DNA from 4 places in the Pontibacillus sp. ABV4_188 genome. Region 1 is predicted to be linked to each of the others. Evidence: riboswitches for the same ligand, from Rfam matches in the RefSeq annotation. Region 1 holds a riboswitch; each other region holds the start of a gene.
What was found. Region 1 has a riboswitch for S-adenosylmethionine ahead of ACYX4O_RS02115 (phosphoadenylyl-sulfate reductase). Riboswitches for the same ligand answer to the same signal wherever they lie in the genome.
Positions count from the first base shown of each region.

Region 1 (5,385 bases):
CTCCGCGTAAATGTCGCTACCTGATACAGGAGCGTCGAACGCGTGAAGGTTATGTTCTTTTGCTGTGTCAAAGATTTGTTGAGCTAACTGAGGTGAGGAGGTGGTCATATCAATGAGATAAGAACCGGATTTCGCATGTTGGATAATCCCGTTGCCTCCAAGGTACACTTCTTCCACATCACTTGGGTATCCCACAATCGTAATAATAATATCTGAGCTTTCAGCGAGCTGTGCCACATCGTTTTTCCACGAAGCACCTTCAGCAATTAGGTCTTCTGCCTTCGTTTTTGTTCTGGTATACACGTTGACGGAAAACCCTATTTTCATCAAGTTTCGTATCATGCTTTTCCCCATAACACCCGTTCCGATAAAGCCAATTGTTTTGTTCATATGTATTCACCATCCCACTGATTTAATACGTTTAGTATAGCAGGTAGGCGGTGGGGATTACAGGAAATGGGGCTGTGGCATACGTACCCTACTGTTTCACATAAGACTTCCCGTAGTCTCTAATTCGAATGTACTTCCGTATTGAGAACGCAACCACCGTTAACCAAGCTGCCACAAGAATGCCGTAAATCATATAAATTAAAGTTGTATCTAAATCCACCGTTAAGAGTAACGTCCGTAGGTTTGTTAAGACGATAAACCCTCCCGCTAACACACCAAGTATTAATGCTGGGATCACTTGAACAAGCCAAGCTGCAAGGGGAGCGGCGACCACGCCTCCTATGACAAAGGCCATGACCCATAACCAGCTAAATTCTTCCCATCCGAGAAATAATATAAAGCCAAGTGTGGCGGATGTTGTAATGGCGAATTCTGTGGTGTCGACTGTCCCGATTACTTTCCTTGGGGTGGCTCCTTTTTGGGATAATAAGATCGGGGTGTTTACAGGCCCCCATCCCCCTCCACCGATGGCATCTAGGAATCCGGCTACGAACCCGAGTGGATAGATGAAACGCTTTTTAGGGGAAAGGGTTGGTCTTGATTTTGAACGCTCAACGTTAAGTAGTAAGAAGCGTATGAGTATGTAGACACCAAGTAGGAGCAGGAAGAATGAGACAAATGGCTTAATAACATCGCCAGGAAGACTACTTAAAAAGGCTGCTCCACAAAAGGCACTAATCGAGCCAGGTAGGATGAGTGGCAGGATTAATGACTTATCAATGTTCTTAAATTTGTAATGGGAATAACCAGATACGGCCGTTGTAGCAATTTCAGACATATGTATGGATGAAGACGCCACTGCAGGAGCTACTCCATAAGCTAGCAAAAGCGAAGAAGAGCTTAATCCGTAAGACATACCTAAAGCACCATCAATTAACTGAGCAAAAAAACCTACAAAAGCAAAGATTAATAGTTTCCTCAAAATACGTTCACCCCTAAATGTATTATTCTTATCTTTTTACTCGGGATTAAAATAAAAAAATAAAGCTAAGCGAGTATAGACATAAAAAAATCCCCTTATGTAAGAAGAGGTGAATAGTACCTTCTCCTTATCTTTCAGAACTGTTTCTGCTGGACGGAGCACCTTCTTCTTTAAGCAAGAGGTTGCTGCGGGATCGTAAGACCAGTTTCCTCCCCCGGCTCTGTATAAGGACGTATTCGAATTTGAATAGTTTCTAATGTAAAATACAGCCAGATAATTGTCAACATATTTATAAAATTATAAAAATTTGAATAAATTGTTGACATATTCTTCTATGGGGCATAGTATTTTGGATAATAAAATATTCAGCAAACGATAACCGAAATTCTTATCCTGAGAGGTGGAGGGACTGGCCCTTTGAAGCCTCGGCAACGGGTCTGATCTAGAGATACTGTGCCAACTCCAGCAAGTGAAATACTTGGAAGATAAGAAGATGGGTCACTGTATAGCAGAGTGAACCTCTCTTCTTGTCTTTAAGAAGAGAGGTTTTTGTATTCGATTAAAAGCAAGGAGGGAGGAGCTTATGACACAAGAAGTCGTAACGTATGAGCAGTTCACAGGCGATCCATTCGCCTCTTATCGACCAGATAATGAGGTGGAAGGTGCTTTAACGGTATTGAAATGGGCGTATGAAACCTACGGAGATTCGATTGTGTATGCTTGTAGCTTTGGAGCTGAAGGAATCGTATTGATTGACTTGATTTCGAAAGTAAAACCCGATGCGAAGGTTGTTTTCTTGGATACAGGAATTCATTTTCAAGAAACGTATGAACTAATCGATAAGGTCAAGGCCAGGTACCCTCAGTTGAATATTGAAATGAGAAAGCCAGATTTAACACTAGATGAGCAAGCTGAAGAATATGGATCAGCTTTGTGGAATAAAAACCCGAACCAGTGCTGTTACATTCGAAAGATTAAGCCACTTGAAGATACACTTAGCGGTGCAACAGCCTGGGTTTCTGGCTTAAGGCGGGAACAATCAGCAAGTCGTAAGAACACAAACTTTGTTAATAAAGATGAACGATTCCAGTCTGTAAAGGTATGTCCTTTAATTTATTGGACGTGGGATTTTGTATGGCAATATATCCGACTAAACGACTTGGATTACAATGTTTTGCATGATCAAGGCTTTCCGAGTATTGGATGTAAGCCATGCACATCTCCAGATGAAGGAGACGGACGATCAGGCAGGTGGAAAGGATTTAATAAGACAGAGTGTGGTCTTCACACGACAGGAAACCAAGATTAATCAATTTTTGGGAGGAATGAATATGACAGTTATTGCACCGCACGGAGGAACATTAGTGAATCAGTGGAGTACGAAAGAGGAAGCGCCAGAAGCAAATGTGAGCATCTCGATCGATAAGATGGCGTTAAGTGACTTGGAGCTATTAGCCAACGGCGCTTATAGTCCGTTAACAGGGTTCTTGAGTAAGGAAGATTATGAATCAGTTGTGGACCGGATGAGGTTATCAGATGGAACACCTTGGAGCATTCCGATTACGCTTCCAGTTGATGAGGAGAAAGCAAAACAGTTGAGTAAAGGCGATGTAGCTGAGCTGAATTTAGAAAACACGGTGTATGGCTATATTGAGGTCTCGGAGGTGTACCAGCCGAATAAGACAAAAGAGGCAGAGCAAGTGTACTTAACGACTGAACTAGAGCATCCAGGAGTGAAAAAGCTCTTTGCGCGCCCTGATTATTATGTGGCAGGTGAGATTGTTCTTATAGAACGCTCCGAGCGCGAGCACGATGAAGGGTTTTATTTAGACCCAGCTCAGTCTAGACAACGCTTTGAAGAGCTTGGTTGGAGTAAAGTTGTCGGTTTCCAAACGCGAAATCCTGTGCACAGAGCGCATGAATATATTCAAAAGGCAGCACTTGAAACGGTGGATGGCCTTTTCCTGAATCCTTTAGTCGGAGAGACAAAGAGTGATGATGTTCCGGCGGACGTACGGATGCAGAGTTATCAAGTGTTACTAGAGCATTACTATCCTGACAACCGAGTCGTCTTAGCGGTCTTCAGTGCTGCGATGAGATACGCAGGGCCTCGTGAAGCCATATTCCATGCTATTGTCCGTAAGAACTTTGGCTGCTCTCACTTTATTGTTGGCAGAGACCACGCTGGTGTTGGTGACTATTACGGTACGTACGATGCACAGAAGATCTTCTCCCATTTTGACAAAGGAGAATTAGGAATTACACCTTTATTCTTTGAACATAGTTTCTATTGCAAGGCTTGTGAAGCCATGGTATCTGGGAAAACTTGCCCTCATGGAAAAGAAGAGCACGTTATTCTTTCTGGAACTAAGGTCCGTGAACTGCTTCGAAATGGAGAGCGACCGCCTAAAACCATTAGTCGTCCAGAAATTGCAGATGTACTCATAGAAGGACTTAGGACAGATTCTTCTGTTCAATCTTAAACGGAAAGGGTGATAAATATGGGTTCAAATCTTACATGGCATGACGCCTCCTTGCAGGTTGATCATTATCGAAAACGAAACGGGCACCATAGTGGAGTAATCTGGTTTACCGGTCTATCTGGTTCAGGAAAGTCGAGTGTGGCTAACCGCGTGAATGAGAAGTTATACGAGAAGCACCTCCAATCGTATTTGTTAGACGGAGATAACGTAAGGCACGGATTAAATCAAGATCTTGGCTTTGCAGCTCAAGATCGAGAAGAGAATATTCGTAGGATCGGGGAAGTTGCGAAATTGTTTGCGGACAGCGGCACGATTGTGCTAACAGCGTTTATCTCTCCTTATCAAGGGGATCGCGGCCGAGTTCGTAATCTGCTTCCTGAAGGAGATTTTATCGAAGTCTTTGTCGATTGTCCGTTAGAAGAATGTGAGAAGAGAGATCCCAAAGGGTTATATGAGAAAGCGAGAAGCGGTGAAATTAAAGGATTCACAGGAATTGATGCCCCTTACGAAGCACCAACTTCCCCAGAGTTGGTTCTCCATACACACGAGCGGGATATTGAAACCTGTGCAAATCAAGTGATCGATTATTTAAAACAAAAAGGCTGGGTGTAGAAGACAACGTCCACTACATGAAGGAGTGAGAGCTGATGGCGAAGGTGTATATCGTAGGTGCAGGTCCAGGGGATGCTGAACTCATTACGGTGAAAGGATTACGAGCAATACAAGAAGCAGATGTGGTCTTATATGATCGTCTTATAAATGCAGATTTACTGAAAGAAGCGCGTCCGCATGCGGAACTCATATACTGTGGCAAAAGCCCTGATCATCCTTCTTTATCACAGGAGTCGATTAATGACTTGTTGTGCAAGTATGCTTCTAAAGGGAGGACGGTAACTCGGTTAAAAGGAGGCGATCCGTTTATCTTTGGCAGAGGCGGTGAGGAAGCAGAGGCGCTAGCATCTTCACGTATTCCGTATGAAATTGTGCCAGGCATAACGTCAGGGGTGGCTGCTCCTGCCTATGCAGGGATTCCATTAACTCATCGGGATTACAGTTCTTCTGTTTCCTTTATCACAGGCGTCACTAACCTTGAGGAAGATGAGTACTGGGAGCATGTGGCAAAGAGCTCAGATACTTTGTGCATTTATATGGGAGTAAGGAATCTTCCAAAGATTTGTAACAAGCTAATCCATCATGGTCGACCTGCTGATACACCGATCGCTCTCGTTCACTGGGGCACAACAGAAGAGCAGCAAACGGTAACGGGGACGCTTCAAGATATTGTCGACGCCACTAAAAGTATGAAAAATCCTTCCATGATTGTAGTTGGAGAGGTCGTAAAATTACGAGAAGAGTTGAAATGGTTTGAAAGCCTGCCAGCTATTGAGCCTCTCGTTGTGGGATAGAAAGGAAGATGATAATGGAAGCTGTTCTGTACGTTAGTCACGGAAGTAGAGTAGAGGAAACGAAAGAAGAAGCAGTTTCCTACATTCATCAAGTGCATCAAAAAGTGGCTACTCCGTTAGTTGA
Region 1 is NZ_CM149975.1:392,237-397,621, forward strand. It holds gene ACYX4O_RS02105 (NAD(P)-dependent oxidoreductase) at 1-390, opposite strand, end outside; gene ACYX4O_RS02110 (sulfite exporter TauE/SafE family protein) at 479-1,372, opposite strand; SAM riboswitch class I at 1,497-1,603, opposite strand; SAM riboswitch class I at 1,758-1,864, shown strand; gene ACYX4O_RS02115 (phosphoadenylyl-sulfate reductase) at 1,956-2,681, shown strand; gene sat (sulfate adenylyltransferase) at 2,704-3,855, shown strand; gene cysC (adenylyl-sulfate kinase) at 3,874-4,467, shown strand; gene cobA (uroporphyrinogen-III C-methyltransferase) at 4,503-5,261, shown strand; gene ACYX4O_RS02135 (sirohydrochlorin chelatase) at 5,276-5,385, shown strand, end outside.

Region 2 (5,385 bases), 900 kb from region 1:
TGAATTGAGATAAACGGCCACGCGTCCACAACGCTAGCGAAACCATAATTTCAACTAAAGTTTTTAAAGATGATTAACCCTGTTTAGATTGAAAATCTGCTTGAACTTTCTGCAACAACTTATGGTCTGTTAACAAATCCAAACCCGTTAAGGCTAGTGCCTTCGCTCCAGTAATGAGCGCTTGGTCTCCTCGTTCTGATTTTGCTGCTTCTCTAAAGGCATCAGTGTGCGGAACGAGGTCAGAGGATCCTATTTTTATATAAGGATGAATGGTCGGAATGACTTGACTAATGTTTCCCGCGTCTGTAGAGCCAATTCCTTCACGTCCCTCATCTATATAGTCCTCTCCCAAGTCTTTTATCCTCTTACGGAAAACGGCGTCAAATGTTTCATTTAAAACAAGGTTATCGACTCCGTTTTGAATAGGTGTGACTTTAACGCTCGCTCCGGTTGTGAGGGCTGCTCCATCTGCGATCCGCTTCACTTTCGCTGTTACGTCATTACATGCTTCACGGGTAGCTGCTCGGACGAAGAATCGAGCTCTTGCGTAATCTGGGACGATGTTCGGGGCGACGCCACCGTCTAAGATCACCCCGTGAAGACGAACATCGTCTGTTACGTGCTGACGGATGGCATTCACACCATTAAAGAGTTGGATGACACCGTCTAAAGCATTCACTCCGTATTCTGGTTTAGCAGCAGCATGAGCTGATTGGCCGTAGAACTCGAAGTCTAGTGGATCAACAGCCAAAGATTCTGATGTGCCGTTTGTTTGATTGGATGGGTGAACCATCATACAAGCATCAAGGTCCTGAACAAGGCCATGTTTGACAAACGTCCCTTTAGCGCTTCCGTTTGGTCCCCCTTCTTCAGCAGGGGTTCCAAGAACAACGACTTCCCCACCAGTTTCTTCAAGAACTCGGCTAAGGGATATGGCAGCCGCAACACTAGTTGTGCCGATTATGTTATGACCGCACGCATGACCGAGTCCAGGTAAAGCATCATACTCAGCAAGGAATCCTATTTTCGGGCCATTTCCAAGTCCTTTTTTACGGGCAATAAAAGCTGTCTCGTGCTCCGGAATGCCCTTCGTAACTTCAAATCCTTCACGCTCTAACAGTTCGCACAACGTAACACTTGCGTAATATTCCTCGTTACCAATCTCCGGATTCTCATGGATCCGGTGACTCGCGTCCAGGTATACCGCCTTTTGGTCATCCACATACTGCGTAACTTCTTGTTCTAACGTCATTTCAACTGTGCTCATGCCACTCACTCCTTTTCTTTACATTACCAACCGATTTTGTCTAAAGATACGAACGTCGGGATTAGAGAATCGTTATAAGTTTCACGGATATGCTCTGCAATTTCCTCTGTTTGGTAGATCTCTACAATCTTTTGGTACGCTTCCTTATCCGTTTCATCTGCTCTTGCTGCAATAATATTGATATAAGGTGTTGCGGTATCTCCTTCGATGAAAACCGCATCGTCTACAGGGACAAACCCTGCTTCTACTGCTACTCCGTTATTAATTACACTAGCAGCCACATCCGGTAATACGCGAGGTGTTTGAGCCGCTACAACTGGTGTGAATTCTATATTTTTTGGATTTTCTTTAATTTTATCTAAAGAACCGTTTCCGTCGAAGTCATCAGGAAGTGTGATGATGCCTGATTTCTCAAGTAATAGAAGCGCTCTTCCCATGTTGGTTGCCTCTTTCGGGATGGCGATGGTACTACCTTCTGGAATGTTCTCAAGATTATCGTATTCCTCTGAATAAACACCCATTGGTGCAATAATGGTTGTCCCAATTGGTTCAAGGTCAAGGTCATGTTCTTCAATAAATGAATCGAAATAAGACACCGTCTGGAAAGCATTTAGATCAATGTCACCATCTGCTAGAGCTAAGTTAGGTCGAACGTAGTCTGAGAACTCAACAAGTTCTATATTGATTCCTTCTTCTGATGCTTTTTCTTGAATCGGCTCCCATAACGGAACGCCAGAGCCATTTAAACCGATCTTAACGGTCGTCGTCTCCTCATCTCCTTGAGCCTCTGTGCTACCACACCCTGCTAGGGCGGCTCCTACTGTTACTAATAGTGCTATGAATAGAATCATTTTTTTCTTCATATGTAATTTCCTCCTTTATCGTCTGCGTACAGCTTTTGAAATGTAATTTCCTAACGTTTGCACCGTCTGTACAATGACGACGAGCAAAATGACAGTTACGATCATCACATTCGTTTCAAATCGTTGGTATCCATAAGAAATAGCTAAGTCACCAAGACCACCGCCTCCAACAAAGCCAGCCATTGCTGATGCACCGACTAAGCCAATGGTTGCAATCGTAATGTTTAAGACAAGAGAACTTAATGCCTCTGGTAAAAAGACACGGTAAATGATTTGCCAAGGCGTTGCCCCCATCGATTCTGCCGCTTCCACAACACCTGGGTTAACCTCTAGCAAGCTACTTTCAACTAACCGAGCAATATAAGGCGCCGAAAAGAACACAAGAGGAACAACGGCTGCTGCAGTTCCGATTGAGGTACCAACGATAAACCGTGTAACCGGTAAGATCGCTACTAATAAGATAATGAACGGAATTGATCGAAAGAAGTTCACAATACCGTTTAACACTTTAAATAAAGGACCGTTCTCAAGTAGTCCATTCTTTCTTGTTACAACAAGAGATATCCCAAGGGGTAAGCCAATCACAATTGCAAACAGTAAAGCGATAGCTACCATAACAATCGTCTCTTGTGTCGCTTCTAAAATCTTAGGCCAAAATGTGGCTAAATCAACTTGCATCTCGCGTCACCTCTTTCACTGTTACAGACTGCTGGATAGAGTGAAGAGCTTTAAAGATCTCTTTTTCTCCACCAATAAATTCGACAATTAAGCTTCCAAATGGTTCACCCTGTAGTTCAGTAATTTGCCCATATAACACGTTCACTTCAACATGATGCTGAGTGGCAGCCCGGTAAAGAATAGGCTCTGAAGCTTGTTCTCTTAGGAACGTCACCCTGTAAACGTGGCGCGTACTGTCTAAGGCTTGTAGAATCGATTCAGGAATCTTATCGTTCATAACCGAGCTTACAAAGTTCTTCGTTGTCTGATGCGTAGGGCTAGAGAAGATATCAAAAACTGTTCCTTCCTCAATCACTTTTCCATCTTCCATAACAGCTACCCTGTCGCAAATCTCTCGAATAACTTGCATCTCATGTGTGATCATTAGGATTGTAATGTGGTACTCTTCACGAATTTGTCTCAAAAGGTCCAAAATCGAATCGGTTGTCTGAGGGTCAAGAGCTGATGTAGCCTCATCGCAAAGGAGTACTTCAGGAGATCGAACGAGTGCTCTTGCAATACCCACCCGCTGCTTCTGTCCTCCTGAAAGTTCTTCTGGGTATTTTCCTGCCTGATCTGCTAACCCGACAAACTCGAGGAGCTCTTTTACTTTTCCTTCCACTTTCTTGCCTTTTTGTCCGTCTAGTAATAGGGGGAAAGCTACGTTTTGATAGACCGTCTTTGATTCTAGTAAGTTAAAATGTTGAAAGATCATCCCGATACGACGTCTTTCTTTTCTTAGCTTGGATTTTGGCAACTGAGTCAGGTCCTCTCCGTCTAGCCTCACTTCTCCTGATGTTGGGCGTTCAATTAGATTGACGCATCGGAGAAGTGTACTTTTCCCTGCCCCACTAAAGCCAATGACACCGTAGATGGCTCCTTTATCAATAGACACATTGACTCCGTCAACGGCTCGAATCGTTTGATCGTTCTTCTGGTACACTTTCTCAATATTATGTAACTCAATCATGCTGTCTGCCTCCTTTGATATTCAAAAACAGATCGGAATACTTGGTTTACAAGCTATAAGTATCCTATTTTCTTCTTTTCTGGCAAACAAAAAATCCCCTCTTCTTAAAATAATAAGAAGAGGGGATTTACGTATATGTAGATCCGTCTCTTCTCATCTTTTAAGCTTAAGCTTAAAGGAATTGGCACGGTGTTCCAATTAAATAGAATCCGTTGCCGAGGTTTCAAAGGGCCAGTCCCTCCACCTCTCTGGATAAGAAGATTGTTTTCAAATGTGTTTTTCGTTAATCCATATATTACACGGGGCGATTAGAATTGTCAAAGGATTTTTAACAATTTAATAGTTAAAAATTTTATTATTATTTTAGTAGCATACCTCACTATCCCCAAATAAACATCAGATAACCATTAAAGGCAGCTAAGATTACACTTAGTAGAAGCGTCAAAATGGGAATAATTTTGCCCTTCCCTTTCTCTTGGATGACTCCCACGATCCCTGCAATCAGTCCTATAATGGCTGTATATCGTGTTAAATGAGAGAACGTTACAATCGTTAACAGTCCCTCCATAGAAGCTACTATAGCGAGAGCAAGTAACTGTCCTACAAATATGGCTAACATACATAATGAGATCTTTCCTGATACTGCTTTTGGCACCGGTGTTCCCTCCTACTATTGGTTATGTAGGTAAATACCCTTATCTTTTGGGATCTATTCCTTAAAAAAATGAAAGGACAAATAAAAATCGAGATGATTTCTGACAATTTGCACTCTTTAGTGTATGACTTTAGTTCGTTAACACCTTAATCGATATAAAAGAGAGAGGCGCGTAACCTCTCTCCTACACATTTACTATTTTTACATAAGCGCCTTTCTTGGCTTTTTCATATGCCTCTTGACCCATCCGCTTCACGTTCTCAGATTGTTCAGAAATCCTTATAAGACTACCCCCGGCTCATGAAGCAAGGATCAATAAGCCTGACTTTGCCTTTTCTATGTAGATCGTAGTCTTGAGGATTTTCGATCACGGAAACAGTTTGATGGAGTTGATCTAACCATTTATGCACACTTTCTTTATTACAAGATTGTAGTAGATCCAATACCGCGCGATCTGTCTTTTGTAAATCATAGAATGTAATGACACCTTCGTCTAAAGCTGCACGTACTGCACGCGCAAGGCGATCGTAGCCAAAAATGTTCAAAGGATGCATAAAGAAATCAATGACCTCCTTATAGTACACCTCTACAAACCATTCCGCACTTTCGGCATTTGCTACATACATTTTCCCGTTAAAACACTTTAAGCTGGACAAAAAAGTATGGATTTCTTCCTTGTCAATATGCCCATACTGATACATATCTCTTAATGTATAGTCCACTCGATCTGCACAAAGTTCAGGAGCAGGTTGTTCTAGTAACGTCCACTGCTCGTCATTCCCAAGAAGATCGGATACCTTAAAACCATACTTCTCTACTATCTCAGGAACTTCTGATTGTTGAATAATGCGTTCATATATTTTCTCATGATAGTCCTCATCTTTATTGTCGATAACAAAGTCAATGACGTGTG
Region 2 is NZ_CM149975.1:1,287,493-1,292,877, reverse strand. It holds gene ACYX4O_RS06525 (M20 family metallopeptidase) at 74-1,267, opposite strand; gene ACYX4O_RS06520 (MetQ/NlpA family ABC transporter substrate-binding protein) at 1,291-2,130, opposite strand; gene ACYX4O_RS06515 (methionine ABC transporter permease) at 2,146-2,808, opposite strand; gene ACYX4O_RS06510 (methionine ABC transporter ATP-binding protein) at 2,798-3,817, opposite strand; SAM riboswitch class I at 3,968-4,076, opposite strand; gene ACYX4O_RS06505 (hypothetical protein) at 4,197-4,472, opposite strand; partial or broken gene ACYX4O_RS06500 (HD domain-containing protein) at 4,657-5,385, opposite strand, start outside.
Region 2: it holds a riboswitch for S-adenosylmethionine, as region 1 does, so the genes downstream of both, ACYX4O_RS06510 (methionine ABC transporter ATP-binding protein) here and ACYX4O_RS02115 (phosphoadenylyl-sulfate reductase) in region 1, are expected to answer to the same signal.

Region 3 (5,385 bases), 2.0 Mb from region 1:
TCTTCCTTGCCATTCCCACCAAAAGACCCTGTCTTTGATGCGAAGCGTAACCATGCAGAGGATGCGATGCAAGAAGTCGATCTTCCGTATATGCTTTTACGTATGCGCCAGGGAATCGGTCGCTTAATTCGCGGACATGAAGATCAAGGTTCTGTCCACGTATGGCTAACCCCAGAGCAGTATGAAGCAATCGGTAAAGAAATTGAAGGTATAGCACCAACACCAATACAGTGGAGCTAAGTGAAAGAGGGAGGGAGTCAATCTCTCCCTCCTTTTCTTGTTATGCTCTCTTTTTATGCGTACAATAATAGAGACATGTGTTATAGAAAGGAAGGTTATGATGGATCAAATGATGATTCGTGTAAAACAGCAAGATGAGGAATTTTCTATTCAACCTGTAAAGGGGCAATCCCTTTTAGCATCAGCTTTTGAACAGGATGTGCCTCTAGACTACAAATGCCAAAAAGGAAACTGCACCCGTTGCCGTGTGGAGTTACTTAACGGTGAAGAAGTTGTAAACAAGCCAACGCCGAAGGAACATGAGAAGCTAGAGGGTGAGCTTGAAGAAGGCTATCGCTTAGCTTGTCAAACTGTTCCGCTTAAATAGGTACATAACTACAATAGGTTTAAGCGGGGGAGTATCAGATTGTAGAAGATCTGGTGCTCTTTTTTGTTTATTCAAGAATAGAGAGACGGGTAATGAAAGATTCGAGAGACTATTTCCGTTAAGGGTTATGAGATGTGCTCATAATTTTCGTGTGTTAAAATATGGATAATAAAGGGGTGAGCTATGAATGACTGCTAGTTTCAAGGGAATGGCTTACTTATTAGTGGCGATGATTCCTTTGTTCATATTGGGCTATTTTCTCTCTGTGGGCTACGAAGAGATGTTTTTCATTTATGAATGGCTACTTGGGACAGTTGTGTTAAGTGTTTTTGTTCTGTCTATTAAGTCCATTTGGGAGATTAAAGACGAGAGAAAATGGATTGCGGGTTCGTTTTTTGCTTTTATTTTACAGTTTTTCGTTCTTAGTCTTTTTCTAGGTCCCTTTACTTATTATTCAATCATTTTTGTTTATTATGGGGTTGCTTTATGTGCCTTCCTAGTTTTTGTCATAGCCCTGCGTAGGAATAAAACGTTACGAGTGATTCCGAGTACGTTTATGGTCATAACGGGAGCATTCACCCTTTATGTCATTCTTTTAAATAATCTATGGGGAACCAGTTTGATGTAAATGTTAGAGGAGGGGGATATGTATTCGGAATAAGCAGCTTTTTGGGTATTATTTTGTCTGGACGCTTGCGATTGGGTTGATTATTTACTTAGGGAAGAGTTATGAAATGGCTTTACAGGAAGAGTTTAAGGTTACGTATGAACGCCCTGCTGCATCACTGCTATTTGCTGCACTTTTTCCTGTTGGGATCGGTGTTCTTTTACGCCTTCCTAAATTTATTTTAGAAGTTATGGCACGAACGCCTTGGACGTTTGACTGGATTAGAGGCTTGGCTGTTGGAGTGCCTGCTCTAGTGATCGTTGTTTGGTCCACTTTGCCTCTCACCCCATATGGGGAAGGAATGCGAATGCCTGACCTCATTTTAGTAGGTCATCCTACGCTTACAACCGTTGCTGGAGTGGTTTTAGGCTATTTGTTGCTGGATACTCTTAAGAAAAATTTTTAGTAGCACGATCCTTTGTGGTGACTACATTTAATCTATTAGTGCATCGTAATAAGAGAGAGTTTTAAGGAGGGAGAAATAATCAATATTGTAAGAAGGGTAAATGATCTTCTTTTAATCGCTGTAATTGGTCTTGTGGTATTTTATTTATTTTTGGAGATTAAGATAGAGCTCTATATAATTCTAGCCCTTGCATCAGTAGCATTTACACTTACAGCAATTGAAATCATTAAAGGACGCCAAGATAGGAGCGGCTACAAATACATTATTGGAGCCATTGTTATGCTTTTGGCAGCAACTAGGCTATTTCTTGAAGGATAACCAAAAAAACATTTCTACTAACGTGGGCGATTGCTAACAATAGCAATCGTTTTTTCTTGTAAGCAAGGTACTACTTAATGTATGGAAGGGCAATAGGATAGAGAACGGGAATTCCTTCAATGGCTAGATAACATGAGGAAGAGGGTTTTGTATGGGTGAAGGCGAAATTAATTAAGGAGGAAGTCTATTAATAGGAGGAATGGTATGGAGCTTGGGGCATTTTCTATTAGTTTAACTGTAAAGGATATTAAAAAATCTATTGCTTTTTATGAAACGTTAGGATTTGATTCCCTTGGAGGGGTGCCAGATCAGAATTGGGTTATTATGAAGAATGGTGACTGTGTGATTGGGCTTTTCCAAGGCATGTTCGAGAAAAACATCTTAACTTTTAATCCTGGGTGGGATCAAGATGCTAAAGAACTTGATTCGTTTACAGATGTTAGAGAACTTCAAAAACAGTTGAAAGAAAATGGAGTTAAAATTCTTTCACAAGCAGATGAAACGAGTGAAGGGCCAGGGAGTTTCACAATTGAAGATCCTGATGGGAACCCTATCCTCATTGATCAACATAGATAATTGAATTGAGCAGCGTTTATCCCAATGCGCTTATAAAAAGGAGGAACAAACTCTAAAGTGGTTTGTTCCTCCTTTCTTACAATCTTAAGCTTTCACGCGGTACGCTTGATTATGCTTTTTCAACGAGTCGTCTGAACCAAATAGGAAGTGTTTCTCCATATCCGGGGAGTATTTAGAGTTAATTGCTTCACGGCCTACTGTTTCTGCTACTTCACGAAGCATGCTTGGAGAAGCGCCGCAACATAAACCAAAGTAATTGACCCCTGTAGCTAGTGCATCTTTAGCCCAACTAGCAATCTCGTAACGGTTGCAGTAAAGTGGGTCAAGAGAAGTTGGGAATGTCGTTTCTGTTGGTAAGTGACATGCACAACCGCCATCTGGTAGATTAAAGAACGTAGGATGTTCTTCTGATGTGCGGTATGGAACGGGGAGTGCAGCTACATAGCCATCACAAGCCTGGCGAATTTTCTCTACATAAGGTTGCATTGTAGCAGGTCCACGGAAGCAGTTCATTCCAACAACTAAAGCTCCTTGTTCTTGAAGCAAACGACAAGCTTCTTCAACTTCATAACCGTCACGCATTTTATTCTCACCCATAACGCCAAGTGTAATGACAGCAGGAAGGTCTTGCTTGAGCACTTCTTCTAGTGCAATTTGTGCTTCTTCATAATAATAAAATGTTTCCCCATTTACGAAATCGACCCCTTCCTCTTTACACCAAGAAATCATCTCGGCAAACATTGAGCGAACGGCCTCTTTTGAAGATTCATCTTCAGGGTCAAAGAGGTTCGTATTCGAAATGTTTCCAGCCACAAGCGCTTCTTCAACTGGATTTTCTTTAGCTACTTCTTTAGCAAGACGGATTGCTTGTCGGTTAAGTGGTTCTAATAGCTCTTCTTTCCCAATAATACGCATCTTCTCACGGTGAGCATTATAGGTGAAGGCTAAAACAACGTCAGAACCTGCATTCATATAATCACGATAGGTTTGCTTTAGTGCTTGTGGATTATCAAGAGCGACTTCAGGAACGAAGGATCCAGCTTGGAGGTAGCCTCGACGCTCCAATTCGAATAGGTAGCCTTCTCCGCAAATAACCGGTCCATCTTGTAAACGTTGTTCAAGTGTTCGTTTCATGTTCATCAATCCTTTCGAGAGAGTAAGTAATGAGGAAGAGGGTATAAGAAAACCCTCTTCCTAAAATAAGAAGAGGGTGTATGTAACAAGGCCTCCTCTTATCTGCCAGATCAATAATTGATCTGTAGGAATTAGCACCTTTTTCAAGGACGATCCTTGAAAGGTTGCCGGGCGTCACAGGGCCTAGTCCCTCCGCCACTCTGGATAAGAGTTTGATATTTAATTAATAAAGCTTGATATGGATTATAACGGCTAATATTTATGGCGTCAATCCTTTTTCAGAAAAATGTTAAGATTCTATTTTTAGTGTAAGATAAAGTAGGAGGGATGGATTATGAAGAGAAGTCTACAGGTAAGGAATGTAAGCGCTAACGAGATTGATGAAAAATTTTTAATAGATTTCGACCGATATCAGGAAACAAAAAGCGTCTGGTATACGACAAACCAAACTAATGTAAAGACAAAAGATGATTCTTTTATCGATCAGTGGAGCCTAGAGCAAAAGAATGGCATCTCCTTGTACTTAAAAAGATGCATCGAAGAAGGCGGAGGTGTAGCAGCTGCCTTTGAAGGAAGTCAGGTAGCAGGATTTGCAAATGTAGAGAATCGTTTCTTTGGATCAGCAAATCAATATGTACCACTGCCCTTTATTCATGTTTCAAATTTTTATCGGGGGGAAGGCATAGGGAAACAATTATTTTATCAGTGTTGCGAGATCGCTAAAGACTTGGGTGCTGAGAAAATTTATATTGGCGCTCATCCTGCAGTTGAAACGCAATGCTTTTACCAATCTGTGGGCTGTATATTAGCACAAGAAGTCAACGATGAAATCTATCAGAAAGAACCGTTAGATCTTCAATTAGAAAAGCTCTTATAAAAGCGCCTGCTCATGTTGCAGACGCTTTTCTCTATAGTGCAAGTTCGTATCGTTTTTTATAGTGAGGATGAATTAAATAATAATAAGGATAAGCTTTACTGTACGTTAGCTGAATAATTGGACCTGCAAATAATACACCAGCAGCAGTACCTAGTCCAACAGGTCCCCCAATAAAGAAGGCTGAAGTCGAAGTAGTAAGTGCTACAAGAGTTTGACTAAGGCGTAAGCTTAGTTTAAATCTGCTTGCGATGGCTAGGAAGAGCTGGTCCACCGGAGCCCTTGGCAACGCAGGCAGGATATACATTCCGACTCCGACAGCGCTAAGTGTGATTCCGAGCATAAGTGCTCCAACTTGTATTAAGAATGGTGAATGAAGCAATGTGAAATCGTGAAAAACGATTTCGAGCCAAAAATCGAGAATTAAGCTTTCTAATACAAGCGGTATAATAGCACGGGGCTCAGGCGTTTGTTTCATAAGCCATCCGTTGGCAAAGATAAATAAGAACTGAAAGAGGGCATACCATATACCAACAGTGAATCCGAGTTGATCTGATAAGCCTACAAATAAAGCTGTCCAAAATCCAGCGCCTAAAGTGGCTTTAATAAGTAGGGCCACACCAAAAAAGTTAACCAACATCCCTAACAGATAAATACTCACGCGATATCCCATACTTGACCCTCGTCTTTCCTTTAGTATCAGGGCTCTTTTAACCTTGCGCTATTCTAGTATGCAGAAGAAGGTCGAGTCAATCAAAAAAGAAATGAAGATTTATAGATTTTGATAGAATTTTCTGATAAAA
Region 3 is NZ_CM149975.1:2,390,521-2,395,905, reverse strand. It holds gene ACYX4O_RS12305 (ATP-dependent DNA helicase) at 1-240, shown strand, start outside; gene ACYX4O_RS12300 (2Fe-2S iron-sulfur cluster-binding protein) at 338-607, shown strand; gene ACYX4O_RS12295 (hypothetical protein) at 795-1,235, shown strand; gene ACYX4O_RS12290 (hypothetical protein) at 1,342-1,680, shown strand; gene ACYX4O_RS12285 (hypothetical protein) at 1,813-1,998, shown strand; gene ACYX4O_RS12280 (VOC family protein) at 2,203-2,574, shown strand; gene ACYX4O_RS12275 (homocysteine S-methyltransferase family protein) at 2,659-3,708, opposite strand; SAM riboswitch class I at 3,804-3,919, opposite strand; gene ACYX4O_RS12270 (GNAT family N-acetyltransferase) at 4,043-4,585, shown strand; gene ACYX4O_RS12265 (YczE/YyaS/YitT family protein) at 4,617-5,255, opposite strand.
Region 3: it holds a riboswitch for S-adenosylmethionine, as region 1 does, so the genes downstream of both, ACYX4O_RS12275 (homocysteine S-methyltransferase family protein) here and ACYX4O_RS02115 (phosphoadenylyl-sulfate reductase) in region 1, are expected to answer to the same signal.

Region 4 (5,385 bases), 1.2 Mb from region 1:
GAGTGGCAAGAAATATCGTGAACTCGGCATGAAGGACAAGCTTCAAGACGCGAGTGAAGCTGAGATGAGATCTTGGTTAGCTTCTGATGGTATGTTAATTAAGCGTCCAATTGTAACAGATGGAAATCAAGTAACAGTTGGGTTTAAAGAGGAAACGTTTGAAAATACTTGGAAGTAGATCACTGATAATCAAAACATTTGGCTCTTTGAGCCGTGTTTAATACATTAAGAATGTAAAAGTATAAATGGAGGGTTATGAATGAGCGTACCAAAAGAATTGTATTATTCAGAAGAACACGAATGGGTGAAAGTAGAAGGAGACAAAGTACGGATCGGTATTACGGATCACGCACAATCAGAGCTAGGCGATATCGTATTCGTAGAACTACCTGAAGTAGGAGATACAATTGAAACAGATGAGCCTTTTGGTAGCGTTGAATCTGTTAAGACCGTTTCTGAACTTTACGCACCGATCTCTGGTAAAGTTGTTGGAATCAACGATGAGCTTGATGACAGCCCAGAATTTGTTAACGAAGCTCCATATGAAAAAGCATGGATGATCATTGTAGAACCATCTGATCAATCTGAAATTGAGAAATTGATGACTGCTGACAAATATCAAGAAATGATCGCTGAAGACTAATATTGGTATCATACTCTGGTCTATCCTAGGACACCTTATGTGTAAGGGGTGAACTAAGATGGAGAAAAAACAGTCTTCCTCAGCGAGAAGCCGTTCTGCATCAAGAACGGGTATGAAGGTTACAAACACCACTAAGCAAGTACAACAGAATCAGTCTTGGAGAGGGACAAGTGATCCTTCACGAGTTGATAAGTATGTAGATTGCGATGATGAAAATGGTTGGTGTTAAGGGTGATGGCAGTGGGGTTCCACTGCCATTTCTTTATACAAATTTATCCCCCTTTTCAAATAGAAAAAGTATTTTATATCAGATTGTGGCCTATTTATTATTAATTTTATTATAAAGTGAGAATTCTCGGACCGAATCACATATAGTAATAAGAAACACTTACGTTGGAAAAAAGACAGGTGGTTGCGATGAACGAAATCAGTGCACTTGAAAAAGTGATTATCGTAGAGGGGAAAACTGATAAACAACAAATCCAAAAAGTGATTAACGAGGATGTTGAGATCATATGCACAAATGGGACGCTAGGCGTAGAACGGCTGGAACAGCTCATTCTTGATTATGATCTGGATCATAAAGATGTATTTATATTAGTGGATGAAGATCATTCAGGCCATAAGTTACGGAAGCAACTATCATTCGAACTTCCCCACGCTGAGCATATTTATATAGATCGTTCGTTTAGAGAAGTGGCTGCGACGCCTGAGCCTGAGTTAGCCCAAGCTTTGGTGAGCAGAAGCATATCGGTTGATCCGATCTTCTTAACATAGTTAGGTGGTATTCTTTGCAAACTTTAACCAACAGGCCTTTAGAGCAGCTAAATAAGAGTGAAAACCATGTTGATTTTCTTTTTATTCATAGTCCTTTTTGTGGGACGTGTCATTTGGCTAGAAGGATGCTTGAGACATTAGAAGAGGCAGTAAAAGGAACTGAGTTTAGAGAGTTGAATGCAGCAATTCACCCTGATTTTATGAACCAATATGAAATAGAGAGTGTTCCATGTCTTTTAATCGTCCAAAAAGGTATGATTCTTGAAAAGATTTATGCATTTCAATCAGTACCTTATCTCTATGAAAAAGTGAATCAATATCAATAAATAAAGGCTGTCCTATAGTAGGACAGCCTTTATTTCTGCATGAGAATGATGACGAATGAAGATTTCCCGAGAAATAATTTAGTGAATCATGTCATTCAATGTAGAGAAAAGATCGAACTTTGACTGGTCAAGCAAGGACTACACAAAAAAGAGCCCTTGTTCAAGCTATTGCTATTTATATTAACGTACCAATTGTTTTCATAATTTCCATTACATCAGCTTCGTCTCCGAATGTGGCTTCAATCTGGCCCTGTTTGTTGATGACCACTGTTGTTGGTAATCTTGTAGCTCCGTAAAGGTCAAATACCTCAGTACCTCGATCTACTAGGGTAGGTTGAGATAGGAATTTGTGGGCAAATGCCACGCCTTCTTCTGTGTTTCCTTCTCTTCCGGCTACGTTGATCGTTAACATTTTGAGGTCTTCACGATTTAAGGATTGAAAGAATTGCTCTTTCTTCGGAAGATCTCTTGAACAGTCGGGACACCAAGAAGCCCAAAAGGTTAGTACGATGATTTTTCCAAGGTCTTGTTCCAAATCATAATGGGTGCCATCTATTGCAGGGAGCTTAAAGTGAGGTGCTTGCATGTCCGTTGCCTCCTTAATTAATTTGAATTGACTACTTTAATATCACCATGCTAACATATAATTTAACTTAAAATCGATTTCAGATCTTATCTGGAGAGGTGGAGGGACTGGCCCTTTGAAACCCAGCAACCATCCTTTATAGGAACGGTGCTAATTCCTGCAAGGCGTGAGCCTTGAATGATAAGAGAGCGTGCGTACAAACGTTTCCCTCTCTTTGGGAAACGTTTTTTTATTGACGAAGAGCTCCTTAATAGTAATTTGCTTATAGAATCTTTTAGATGAAAGAATTGAGTGAAAGTTTTATATTGACTGAATGTTGAAGCGCGTGCTAGAATTCTTTCTAGACTTAAAAGAGTTAAAGCGTTAATTGAATAAAGGATTTTACTCTTATCACGAGAGGTGGAGGGACTGGCCCTTTGAAGCCCGGCAACCATCAAACTATGTTTGAAAGGTGCCAAATCCTGCTAAGCATGGCTTAGACAGATGAGAGGACGAATCGGTTTATATAAACCTTTCTGTCCTCTTGTGGGATAGTAAGGTTTTTTTGTTTAGGGAGCTTATAGAAAAGTTCCTGAAACTTTTTTGTATTTGAAAAGGAGGAACAACCGTGATTTCAATCAAGAATCTACAGAAAATATTCCAATCTGGGACCACACAAGTTCAAGCGGTTGATGATGTTAATTTGAACATTGAAAAAGGAGAAATCTATGGAGTGATCGGGTATAGCGGTGCTGGTAAAAGTACATTTATTCGACTGCTTAACCGATTAGAGGATCCTACTAGCGGTGAAATCGTCATAGATGGTGAAGATATAGCAAGTTTAAAAGCAGGGAGTCTCCGCAAGGCTAGACAAGAGATTGGGATGGTATTTCAGCATTTTAACCTCCTTTGGTCTCGTACAGTACGAGAAAACATTGCGTTTCCTTTAGAAATTGCAGGAACTCCAAAAAAGGAAAGACAAGAACGAGTTGATGAACTGATTAAGTTAGTCGGGCTAGCTGGCAGGGAAGATGCATATCCATCCCAACTAAGTGGTGGACAAAAGCAACGGGTAGGTATAGCAAGAGCCCTTGCTAACAGACCAAAAGTTCTGCTGTGTGATGAAGCAACGTCTGCCCTCGACCCTGAAACAACCGATCAGATTTTAGACTTGTTAGTTGATATTAATGAAAAGTTAGATTTAACGATCATCTTAATCACTCATGAAATGCACGTTATTCGTAAAATCTCTCATCGGGTAGCGGTGATGGAAGAAGGTAAAGTTGTAGAAGAAGGCGATGTATTAGATGTCTTTCTTCATCCGAAAGAGAAAGTAACGAAACGATTTGTAGAACAAATCATGGGAGACCAAGACCAAGATGAAGCAGTGGAGACCATCATAGCTCAGTATCAAACTGGACAAGTTGTTCGTTTACACTTTGTTGGTGAGAAAACAAACCAAGCTTTAATTAGTGAGGTATCGAGAGAATTTCCTTCTGTTAGCTTTAACATTTTACAAGGGAAGATTACTCAAACCAGTAAAGGAGCTTATGGAACGCTCTATGTTCATATGGATGGGGCAGAAGAAGATATCAATAAGGCAATCCAATATATTTCCGAAACGTCCGTGCAAGTAGAGGTGAATCATCATGTTTCATAAGTTGTTTCCAAACGCAAATGTAGAGGACCTGGTAACGGCTACGGAAGAAACGTTGTACATGACGGCTCTTTCTGTAATCGGAACATTCATTTTAGGATTGTTGCTAGGTTTATTACTTTATTTAACATCAAAGCAAAATATATGGGCTAACAAACCATTGAATTTTATAGTGGCAACGATAGTGAACGTGTTCAGGGCCATTCCGTTTATTATTTTAATTTTACTCTTATTCCCGTTCACAGAATTTCTGATTGGGACAATAAGGGGACCTAATGCGGCACTTCCTGCTTTAATTATTGGAGCGGCACCATTTTATGGTCGTCTCGTTGAAATTGCTCTTAAAGAAGTAGATAAAGGTGTAATAGAAGCGGCTAAGTCTATGGGAGCTAAGACCTCTACCATTATCTTTAAAGTCTTACTTCCAGAATCGATGCCAGCTTTAGTTTCAGGTATTACGGTTACTTCTATTAACTTAATTAGCTACTCAGCTATGGCAGGTGTCATAGGAGCCGGGGGTCTTGGTGATCTGGCCTATCTTAAAGGGTTCCAACGCTGGGACTTTGATGTCGTATTCTTAGCCACAATTTTAATCGTCATTATTGTTTTCATATTCCAATTCGTTGGAGACTTTATATCAAACAAATTAGACAAACGATAAAAGGGGAGTTACACGATGAAAAAATTCTTAAAACTTTTTCTTAGTGCATTATTCATATTCGCGCTAGCAGCATGTGGCTCAGCAGAGGATGAATCAAGCAGCAATGGATCTGAAACAGAGAATAAGAGCGGGGAAAGCAATTCTGAGGAAAAACTAGAGGAAGTGGTTATTGGTGCATCTAGTACTCCTCACGCCGAGATCTTGGAGGAAGCAAAACCGATTCTGAAGGATAAAGGAATTGACCTTAAGATTGAAACTTATCAAGAATACATTCTTCCTAATAAAGATTTAGCTAGTGGCGCTATTGATGCTAACTACTTTCAACACACACCATATTTAAACGAGCAAAAGGAAGAGTTTGAATATGATTTCACAAGCCTTGGACCAGTTCATAACGAACCGATGGGTGTTTATTCTAAAAATATTACAAACGTAGATGAGATTCCAGAAGGCACAGAAGTTATCATGCGTCGTTCTGAATCTGAACATGGACGCATTCTTTCCTTATTTGAAACACAAGGTCTTATCACGATACAAGAAGGCGTTGAAAAGAAATCAGCAACAATCGACGATATTGCTGAAAACCCTAAAAACCTAAAGTTCAGTCCGGATGTAGACGCAGGACTTCTTCCACAAAACTATGAGCGTGAAGAGGATGCTCTAGTGGCTATTAACACGAACTATGCAATTGAAGCAGGTTTAAATCCTACCGAAGATTCCCTATTTATTGAAGGGGATGACTCTCCGTACGCTAAC
Region 4 is NZ_CM149975.1:3,250,214-3,255,598, reverse strand. It holds gene ACYX4O_RS16695 (arsenate reductase family protein) at 1-178, shown strand, start outside; gene gcvH (glycine cleavage system protein GcvH) at 260-643, shown strand; gene ACYX4O_RS16685 (hypothetical protein) at 702-872, shown strand; gene ACYX4O_RS16680 (ribonuclease M5) at 1,061-1,420, shown strand; gene ACYX4O_RS16675 (thioredoxin family protein) at 1,417-1,746, shown strand; gene ACYX4O_RS16670 (TlpA family protein disulfide reductase) at 1,922-2,332, opposite strand; SAM riboswitch class I at 2,416-2,519, shown strand; SAM riboswitch class I at 2,717-2,822, shown strand; gene ACYX4O_RS16665 (methionine ABC transporter ATP-binding protein) at 2,940-3,971, shown strand; gene ACYX4O_RS16660 (methionine ABC transporter permease) at 3,961-4,629, shown strand; gene ACYX4O_RS16655 (MetQ/NlpA family ABC transporter substrate-binding protein) at 4,645-5,385, shown strand, end outside.
Region 4: it holds a riboswitch for S-adenosylmethionine, as region 1 does, so the genes downstream of both, ACYX4O_RS16665 (methionine ABC transporter ATP-binding protein) here and ACYX4O_RS02115 (phosphoadenylyl-sulfate reductase) in region 1, are expected to answer to the same signal.